Regions from separate parts of the Halomonas sp. R57-5 genome, predicted to be linked through region 4. Evidence: predicted binding sites of a transcription regulator. Region 4 holds the regulator's gene; each other region holds the start of a gene.
The links. Region 4 encodes LexA, which represses DNA repair genes until DNA is damaged. Its sites were predicted from a motif close to TACTGTNTANNTANACAGTA; they were not measured.

Region 1 (2,204 bases), 1.8 Mb from region 4:
CATCCAATTCTGCCGCTGCTTCGGCAGGCGCATCTTCCTTCTCCTTTTTAGGATCAGGCTTGGCCAAGAGCTGCTCACGAATCTGCGTTTCTATTTCGAGCATAATCTCCGGGTGCTCTTCCAGGTAAAGCGCTGAGTTGGCTTTACCCTGACCGATTTTCTTACCTTTATAGCTGTACCAGGCACCGGCTTTATCAACCAGATTGCACTGCACACCCAGGTCGATGACCTCACCGGCATGGTAGATACCCTTGCCGTAAAGAATCTGGAATTCAGCCTGACGGAATGGTGGTGCTACCTTGTTTTTGACTACTTTCACGCGGGTTTCGTTACCGGTGACTTCATCACCCACTTTCACCGAGCCGGTACGACGAATATCCAGACGCACGCTGGCATAGAACTTCAGCGCGTTACCACCAGTGGTGGTTTCGGGGCTACCGAACATAACGCCGATCTTCATGCGGATCTGGTTGATGAAGATCACCAGGCAATTGGCGTTTTTGATATTACCGGTGATTTTACGCAGTGCCTGAGACATCAAKCGCGCCTGTAGGCCAACGTGGGAATCACCCATTTCGCCTTCGATTTCAGCGCGCGGCGTTAGAGCTGCGACCGAGTCGATAACAATCACGTCAACACCGCCGGAGCGTACCAGCATGTCGGTAATTTCCAGCGCCTGCTCGCCAGTGTCCGGCTGGGAAATCAGTAGATCATCCAGGTTGACGCCCAGCTTTTCTGCGTAGCTGGGGTCAAGCGCATGCTCGGCATCCACGAAGGCACACACTTTGCCTTGCTTTTGCGCTTGCGCAATCACCGAAAGGGTCAGTGTCGTTTTACCCGAGGACTCCGGACCAAAAATTTCTGCCACTCGGCCAAACGGCAGCCCGCCGATGCCAAGTGCGATATCAAGACCCAATGAACCGGTGGAAACCGACGGCATGACGACACGCGGCGCGTCGCCGAGACGCATAACGGTGCCCTTGCCGAACTGACGGTCAATTTGGGTGAGTGCAGCGTTTAGCGCTTTAGTGCGGTTGTCATCCTGAGCCATTCAGAGATTCCTCATAACAAGCTGTATAATTAGCCAGTAGTATGCCAAAGATTACGCCGTAAACAAATCCTTGATCGCGCTTTCTCTCATCTATTTTCATAAGGGCCTTTTTTCGTAAGGACCTTTTGCTTACGACGGGTTTGTCTTGCTCGCCTTCTCGCGCTCATTCAGGCGCGCCACCAGCCCTACCAAGGCCTGACGTACGGCCTGCTCGCGCACCGACTGGCGGTCACCAGGGAAGTGGAAACATTCGGCCTCCTGGGCAGCGGTATCTCCCCAGGCCAACCAAACCGTCCCCACGGGTTTCTCAGCACTGCCGCCATCCGGCCCGGCCACGCCGCTAACGGCAACGGCCAAGCCCGCGCCACTTTCACGKCAGGCGCCCGCCACCATGGCATTAACCACCGCTTTACTTACCGCACCATGTTCGGCGAGCGTGGCCTCAGGCACCCCTAATAAGCGCGTCTTGGCGCCATTCGCGTAGGTGACATAGCCCGTCGTAAAATAAGCAGAACTCCCCGCCACCCCGGTAATGGCACTGGCAATACCGCCCCCGGTGCATGATTCAGCAGCAGTCACTTCCACATCCAACTGCTTACAAAGCCGCCCCAGCCGCTGAGCCAACAGGTTTAAATCAAGGTTTTTCAGGCTAGTTTCGCTGGGCACTATCGTCGCTCCTTCAAGTAAGTCGTCTGTTCAGCGTAGAATACTGCGTTTAGCTTGCTTAAAGAAATTGCCAATGCCGTAAGCCGAGATGGCTTACGCCACGCTCAATCAGGACGCCCATGTCACAGGCCATTCCCCCCAACACGCCAATGATCACCCAGTATTTAAAGATCAAACGCGAGCACCCCGAGGTGCTGCTGTTTTACCGCATGGGTGATTTTTACGAACTGTTTTTCGACGACGCCAAGCGCGCCGCCGCGCTGCTGGATATTACCCTTACCCAGCGCGGCCAGTCGGGGGGTAAGCCGATCCCCATGGCGGGTGTACCCTACCACAGCGCTGAAGGCTATCTAGCCCGCCTGGTCGCTGGCGGCGAGTCGGTGGCCATCTGCGAACAGATTGGCGACCCCGCTACCAGCAAGGGCCCCGTTGATCGTCAGGTGGTGCGGATCGTCACCCCCGGCACGCTCCACGATGAAGCGCTGCT
Region 2 (2,204 bases), 280 kb from region 4:
AATACACACTCGATATCCAACTCGGCCAGGGAGGCGATCGTATCCTGGGCGGTGCGCCGGGGCATACCGGTGGCCTCGATCAACGCAGGCACGCTGGCAGCACCTTGTTCGATCAAATGGGCGACGTATAAACGGCGGTAAAAACTTGATTTGGTTTTGCTAAGAGCGGGCATTGGGCTTCCTTTTCAGCTAATTGTTGCATATGCCGCTTAGCTTAAATGAATAAATCCTGCTGCGCTCGTGGCGGGCGAAAATCCCGTGTATTCAAGCCCTGCTCGGTGCGATCCTGCATGTTCCACTGGCGGCTGGCACGGGCAAAGCGCTGGGCGATTAAATCCGCAAATACCCCTTCACCGCGAAAGCGCTTACCAAACTTGGCATCGTACGCCTTACCGCCACGGCACTGACGTATTAGGCTCATCACTTTCGCAGCGCGCTCTGGGTAGTGTGCTTCTAACCACGCTTCAAAAAGCGGCGCCACTTCATAGGGTAAGCGCAGTAGCATCCAGGCGGCAGTGCGCGCCCCTGCACGGCTGGCAGCTTCCAAAAGGTTTTCGATTTCATGATCCGTCAGTCCCGGAATAACTGGCGAAATCAGCGTACCTACGGGAATGCCCGCGGTATTCAGTTCCCGAATGGCTCGTAAGCGCGCCTGGGGAGATGCCGCCCGCGGCTCTAATGTGCGTTTCAAGTTGGCATCCAGGCTAGTCAAACTAACAAATACGCGCACCAGCCGGTGCTCAGCCATTTCGGCCAGGAGTTCTAAATCGCGCAGCACTAAGGTGCTTTTGGTCACTAGCGTTACCGGGTGGCGACACTTCAGTAGCAGCTCAAGTAACTGCCGAGTGGTTTGATGTTTGGCTTCAAGCGGTTGGTAGCAGTCGGTGTTGCCGGAAAGGTTGATGGGGCGGCACACATAGTTGGGATGACAAAGCTCTTCAGTTAACCGCTCCACTAAACCGCTGCGGGCAATCAATTTGGTTTCAAAATCCAACCCCGGCGACAAATCCCAGTAGGCGTGGGAGGGGCGGGCATAGCAGTAAACGCAGCCGTGCTCACAGCCACGATACGGGTTTAGTGATCGATCAAAGGGTAAATCCGGCGATTTGTTCCAGGAGAGTGCGCTTTTGCTGACTTCCTCACGTACTTCGGTGGCGATAGTGGTGGATGTTTCCTCCCGCCACCAACCGTCGTCTTCCGCATTGCTTTGGGTGGGCGCAAAACGGTTATGCGGATCGTACGTTGCCCCGCGACCTTTACGCACGGCTGACGCATGAGACGCTTGTTCGGGAGTCGTCATTGGCCACCTCACCTCTAAATGCTATTGATGTATGCATATGGTTATATATACAGTATATGGCGTTTATAAAAAGACGCAAGCAGAGGGGTAGGAGCTTAAATGCTAAATTCGGGGGATGAACAGACGCTCCGTTATTTCATACTCTTAACTAGGGCCTGTTGGCGTTTCACTCACGGCCACGCTGGCGCCCATATTGAAAGAGGCGATATGACCTATGGAGCTGCAACCACATTTTGAGCTGATGGCATCCTATAACCAGTGGATGAACACCAAGGTATACGATGCTGCCAGCAGGCTGACGACCGCTGAGCTTAGCGAAGAGCGTGGCGCTTTCTTCGGTTCGATTTTTGGCACGCTAAATCATGTTGTGGTCGCCGATACCATTTGGCTTAAGCGGTTTGCAGCGCATCCCGCGTCTAGCGCAAGAACGCTTGCGGTAATAGTCGACCTCCCTACGCCACAGCGGCTTGATGAATTGATGTTTGATGACTTGGAAGGCCTGAAAGCGCATCGCCGATGGCTTGATACTGTAATTATTAACTGGGTGGGCGCGCTAACTGATGACGATTTGAGTACCACGCTGAGTTATCACAACACAAAAGGAGTGGCCTCAAAACGACGCTACTCAAGCCTGATTCTCCACTTCTTCAATCACCAAACCCACCATCGCGGACAGGTATCTACTTTATTCTACCAAGCCGGGGTGGACATTGGTGTCACCGATCTGCTGGCGCTGATTCCGGACGAAGCATCAATATGATGTTTAACCACCTTATATGGTGGAAAACGGTGAAGGGAGAAAGGCCATGCATATTAGATATATGTATACTGAAGATCATTGATAGCGGTCACTTACATTGAAAGGTTTCACATTAATTAAGACGGTTGCGAGCACTAGATGATC
Region 3 (2,204 bases), 2.4 Mb from region 4:
GCTGGCTGAGCACCCAAGGAGCTGAACGTGAGTCGCGCCCTGTTCGATGAAATGAGACGCCGCATGGAGCACTTTCGACGCTCCGAGCAAAAAGTGGCGCGGTTTGTACTGCGCAACCCAGAAGAGGTTATCCACATGCGTATTGTGGATTTAGCCACCGAAGCCACCGTGAGCGAACCCACCGTGGTGCGCTTTTGCCGTGCACTGGGGTGCAATGGCTTTCAGGACTTCAAGTTACAGCTGGCGCAAATGCTGGCCAGCGGCAGTCAGTTCGCGCAGTTTTCCATGAATGATAGCGACTCGGTCGCTGAGKTTTCCCACAGTATTTTTGACTCGACCGTGGGCACGCTGCTCTCAGTGCGCGACCGGCTTGATAACGACGCCCTGGGCCGTGCAGTTAACGCCCTGGCGATGGCCAACCGGGTCGAGTTCTATGGCTTTGGGGCTTCCGGTGCCGTGGCCTTTGATGCCCAGCACAAGTTTTTCCGCCTGCAGATCTCCACTTCTGCCTACGCCGACCCACATATGCAGAATATGTCGGCAGTGACGTTGAATGATGGCGACGTGGTGGTGGCAATTTCACAAACAGGCCGTACCAAAGCGTTAGTCGCCAGTGTGCGCCTGGCTCGTGAAGCGGGCGCGACAGTCATTGGCCTGTGCCCCAGCGGCTCGCCGCTCGCCGAAGAGGTTAGCCTGCCGCTGTATATCGATGTCCATGAAGACACCGAGATTTACACCCCGCTTAGCTCGCGGATTGCCCATCTAGTGTTGATTGACGTACTTGCCGTCGGCGTGGCCAAAACCCGCGGGCCGAAACTCGCCGAACAGCTCAAAGCGGTTAAAAAGAGCCTTAATACGCTGCGCTTTCCTGAAGAATAATTAGCTTCTTAGCGCTGCCATAGCTATAAGCCTCGGTGCCGAGGACAGGCTTACGCGAGGGCGCTGTAAACCCGTCCTTGGGCGCTACTTTTGCCATCCATGGCAAAAGACCCTCGCTTCAGCCTGCCCTCGTCCCCTGTTAGAAAGTTTTTAAAGGTAGCAGTTGCGAATAACTGCAATCACTACACCTGTATACACAGCCAGTTCGCTGGCTGTGCTAGACTAGCCGCCTATTTTTTGATCCGGCAGCGGCTATTATGGACGACGTCACGGCGATTCTCGATCAGCTCAACTCCGCCCAGCGCGAAGCAGTGAGCGCCCCTCAAGGTAATCTGTTGGTGCTCGCAGGCGCAGGCTCCGGTAAAACCCGCGTGCTGGTGCATCGCATCGCCTGGCTGATGCAGGCCGAAGGGTTGTCTCCCTACGCTCTGCTGGCGGTTACCTTTACCAACAAAGCCGCCAAAGAGATGCGCACCCGCCTTGAGGCACTGCTTAGCATCTCGATGCGCCATGTGTGGGTAGGCACCTTTCACTCCATCGCCCACCGCCTGCTGCGCACCCACTGGCAGGATGCCAAGCTGCCGCAACACTTCCAGATTATCGATTCTGACGATCAGCTACGCCTGGTCAAACGGCTGCTGAAAGATTACTCCATCGACGACGAACGCTACCCGCCGCGCCAAGTGCAGCACTTTATTTCCGGCTGTAAAGAAGAGGGACTGCGTCCGCATCAGGTCAATGTGGATGGCGATGCCTACATGGGCCAGATGGTCGAGCTCTACGAACGCTACCAGCTCACCTGCGAGCGGGGCGGACTGGTCGATTTCGGCGAGCTGCTGTTGAGAAGCCTGGAGCTACTGCGCGATAACCCCGCGCTGCTGAAACACTATCAGGAGCGCTTTGGTCACGTACTGGTGGATGAGTTTCAGGATACCAACACCCTGCAGTATGCATGGCTAAAACTGCTGACCGGCATGCAGACGCCGATGACGGCAGTAGGCGATGATGACCAGTCGATCTACGGCTGGCGCGGCGCCAAAGTGGAGAATATCAGCCGCTTTGAGCAGGAGTTTCCGCAAACCCATACCGTGCGGCTTGAGCAGAACTATCGCTCCACCAGCGCGATTCTTGAAGCTGCCAATACGCTGATCAGCCACAACAGCGAGCGGATGGGTAAAAACCTCTGGACCGACGGCATCGAAGGCGAACCGATCTCGATTTACGCCGGGTTTAACGACCTGGAAGAAGCGCGCTATATCGTCGATACCATCAAGGAGAAGGTCGACGAAGGCTTCAACCGCCGCGATGTCGCCATTCTCTACCGC
Region 4 (2,204 bases):
CGGCCCTGGCAGGTGTTAATAGCGGATACCGCGCTTCAGCACCGCTGGCTGGGCGCCACGCTGGCGGTGATGCTGATGTGGCAGCTGCGTGCGCAGGCGGTTGATTGGCTAACGCTGCACCTTGTTTTCACGGTTTTAATGACACTCGTTTTTAAAGCGCCATTGGCGCTGATTAGCAACGTGCTGATTAATATCGCCATGGTGGTAATTGGGCGCAATGAATGGCTGCTGCTGGGGGCAAACGTGCTGGTTACCGGTGTCGTCCCGGCGGCCGTCATTGGCACGGTATGGCGGCTGGTAGATCGCCGCCTGCCGGATAACCTGATGGTGTTTTTGTTTGCCTGCGGCTTTTTTGGTGCGGCGCTGGCAACGCTGGGAGGAGGGCTGGCAGCGGTGCTGCTGATCATCGTTGCGGGGACTGACCCTGAGGCGATTTATCTCGCCCAGGAGTATGCGCGCTTCTTACCGCTGTTAATGCCTTCAGAGGCGTTTATCACCGGCATGCTGCTGAGTATTCTGCTGGTTTATCACCCCCATTGGGTGGCCACCTTCAATGACCACCGCTATATCGATCTGCAGTAGGGATGGCCAGGGCGGCGACTAGCCGAGTGCCTGGCCGTTGCCGCCACGAATCACACCAACGCCGACGCCTTCGATATCGAGCGACTGGGAGCGCAGGTCGATTTCAATGGGCGCAAAGTCAGGGTTCTCGGCAAATAGCGTCACTTGGTGGCCCTGGCGCTTGAAGCGTTTAACCGTTACTTCATCCTCTAGGCGTGCCACTACAATCTGGCCATCGCGTACCCGGTCGGTACGGTGAACTGCCAATAAATCCCCTTCCAAAATGCCAATATCCTTCATCGAAAGGCCGCGCACGCGCAGCAGGTAGTCGGCTTTGGGGGTAAAGTACTCGGCTGGTAGCGGGCAGTAACGGTCAATATGTTCAGCGGCCAAAATGGGGCTGCCTGCGGCCACTTCACCGATCACGGGTAGGCCCGTTGGCAGCGTTTCAACGTTGGCTGCGGGTAAGGCGGTGGCAGCACTCTCCATGACTTCTTGCGGTTCCTGGTTGGGCAGGCGGATACCGCGAGAAGTGTTGCGAATAATGCGAATAACGCCTTTGCGTTCCAGCGCGCGCAGGTGCTCTTCGGCCGCGTTGGGGGAGCGGAAGCCAAGCGCCTTGGCAATTTCGGCGCGGGTAGGAGGGTAGCCAAATTCGCCCATCGTTTTAACGATAAAATCGAACACGTGCTGTTGGCGAGCGGTTAGCGGACGCGACATACCAGACTCCATAAATAGTGAATAGACAGTAACAAATTAAATGGCAACTTAATCAATCAGTGGTTAAGTATACAGTATGTTCCTCTGTCCAGTATATGCCTTGTCAGTGGCTATCTTCGATGTCTATGCAATTTTTCTAATCGTTTGAAACTAAGCTTCTGCTTATTTAACGGGCTGTATTTTGTTAATAAATCAAGCGTTGAGACCGCCATGGTTATGGCATAGTATTTTGCTATGTTTTAAACACCTGTTTCCCTGGAGAGCGACATGGCTCAATCTGATACGGTGACCCGTATACTCGATACTGCCGAGGTGCTGTTTGCAGAGCGGGGTTTTGCCGAAACTTCGCTGCGCAACATCACTAGCAAAGCGCGCGTCAATTTAGCCGCTGTGAATTACCATTTTGGCTCCAAAAAAGCCTTGATTCAGGCCGTCTTTGCCCGCTATTTGGACCCCTTCACCCAGCGTTTTCACACCGCCCTTGATGAGCTGGAAGGACAGCATGCTGGGCGGGTTATTGAGCTTGAAACCCTGCTCGAAACCATGGCAACCACCGTTCTTGCAGTGCCCGCTGAACGCAATAGTTTAAAAGTGTTTATGCGCTTGCTCGGCCTTGCCTACAGCCAGGCACAGGGGCATCTTAGGCGCTATATCCAGCAAGAGTATGGCGATGTGTTTACCCGCTTCACCGAGCTGGTGCGACAAGCCACGCCGGACCTACCTGACGCGGAGCGCTTTTGGCGGCTACACTTTATGCTTGGCACGGTAATATTTACCCTGTCCGGCCTTGATGCACTGCGTGATATCGCTGAAAAAGATTATCACGAACAGGTTTCAGTACGTGATTTAGTCAAGCGATTGCTGCCGGTCGTTGTGGCGGCCATGAATGCACCGTTACCGCTCGCCCTTGAAGAAGCCAAGCC

Region 1: recA (recombinase RecA) is a predicted target of LexA. The motif match lies at 1,071-1,090, and genes of this name have one in related genera.
Region 2: HALO_RS09825 (PA0069 family radical SAM protein) is a predicted target of LexA. The motif match lies at 1,336-1,355, and genes of this name have one in related genera.
Region 3: uvrD (DNA helicase II) is a predicted target of LexA. The motif match lies at 1,066-1,085, and genes of this name have one in related genera.

Annotation. Positions count from the first base shown of each region.
Region 1 covers NZ_LN813019.1:4,198,487-4,200,690, forward strand. The annotation lists gene recA (recombinase RecA) at 1-1,051, opposite strand, end outside; gene HALO_RS19095 (CinA family protein) at 1,181-1,720, opposite strand; gene mutS (DNA mismatch repair protein MutS) at 1,837-2,204, shown strand, end outside.
Region 2 covers NZ_LN813019.1:2,147,910-2,150,113, forward strand. The annotation lists gene HALO_RS09820 (winged helix-turn-helix domain-containing protein) at 1-173, opposite strand, end outside; gene HALO_RS09825 (PA0069 family radical SAM protein) at 215-1,300, opposite strand; gene HALO_RS09830 (DinB family protein) at 1,515-2,060, shown strand; gene HALO_RS09835 (GNAT family N-acetyltransferase) at 2,199-2,204, shown strand, end outside.
Region 3 covers NZ_LN813019.1:55,352-57,555, reverse strand. The annotation lists gene hexR (transcriptional regulator HexR) at 28-879, shown strand; gene uvrD (DNA helicase II) at 1,137-2,204, shown strand, end outside.
Region 4 covers NZ_LN813019.1:2,423,090-2,425,293, forward strand. The annotation lists gene HALO_RS11150 (energy-coupling factor ABC transporter permease) at 1-582, shown strand, start outside; gene lexA (transcriptional repressor LexA) at 601-1,281, opposite strand; gene HALO_RS11160 (TetR/AcrR family transcriptional regulator) at 1,549-2,204, shown strand, end outside.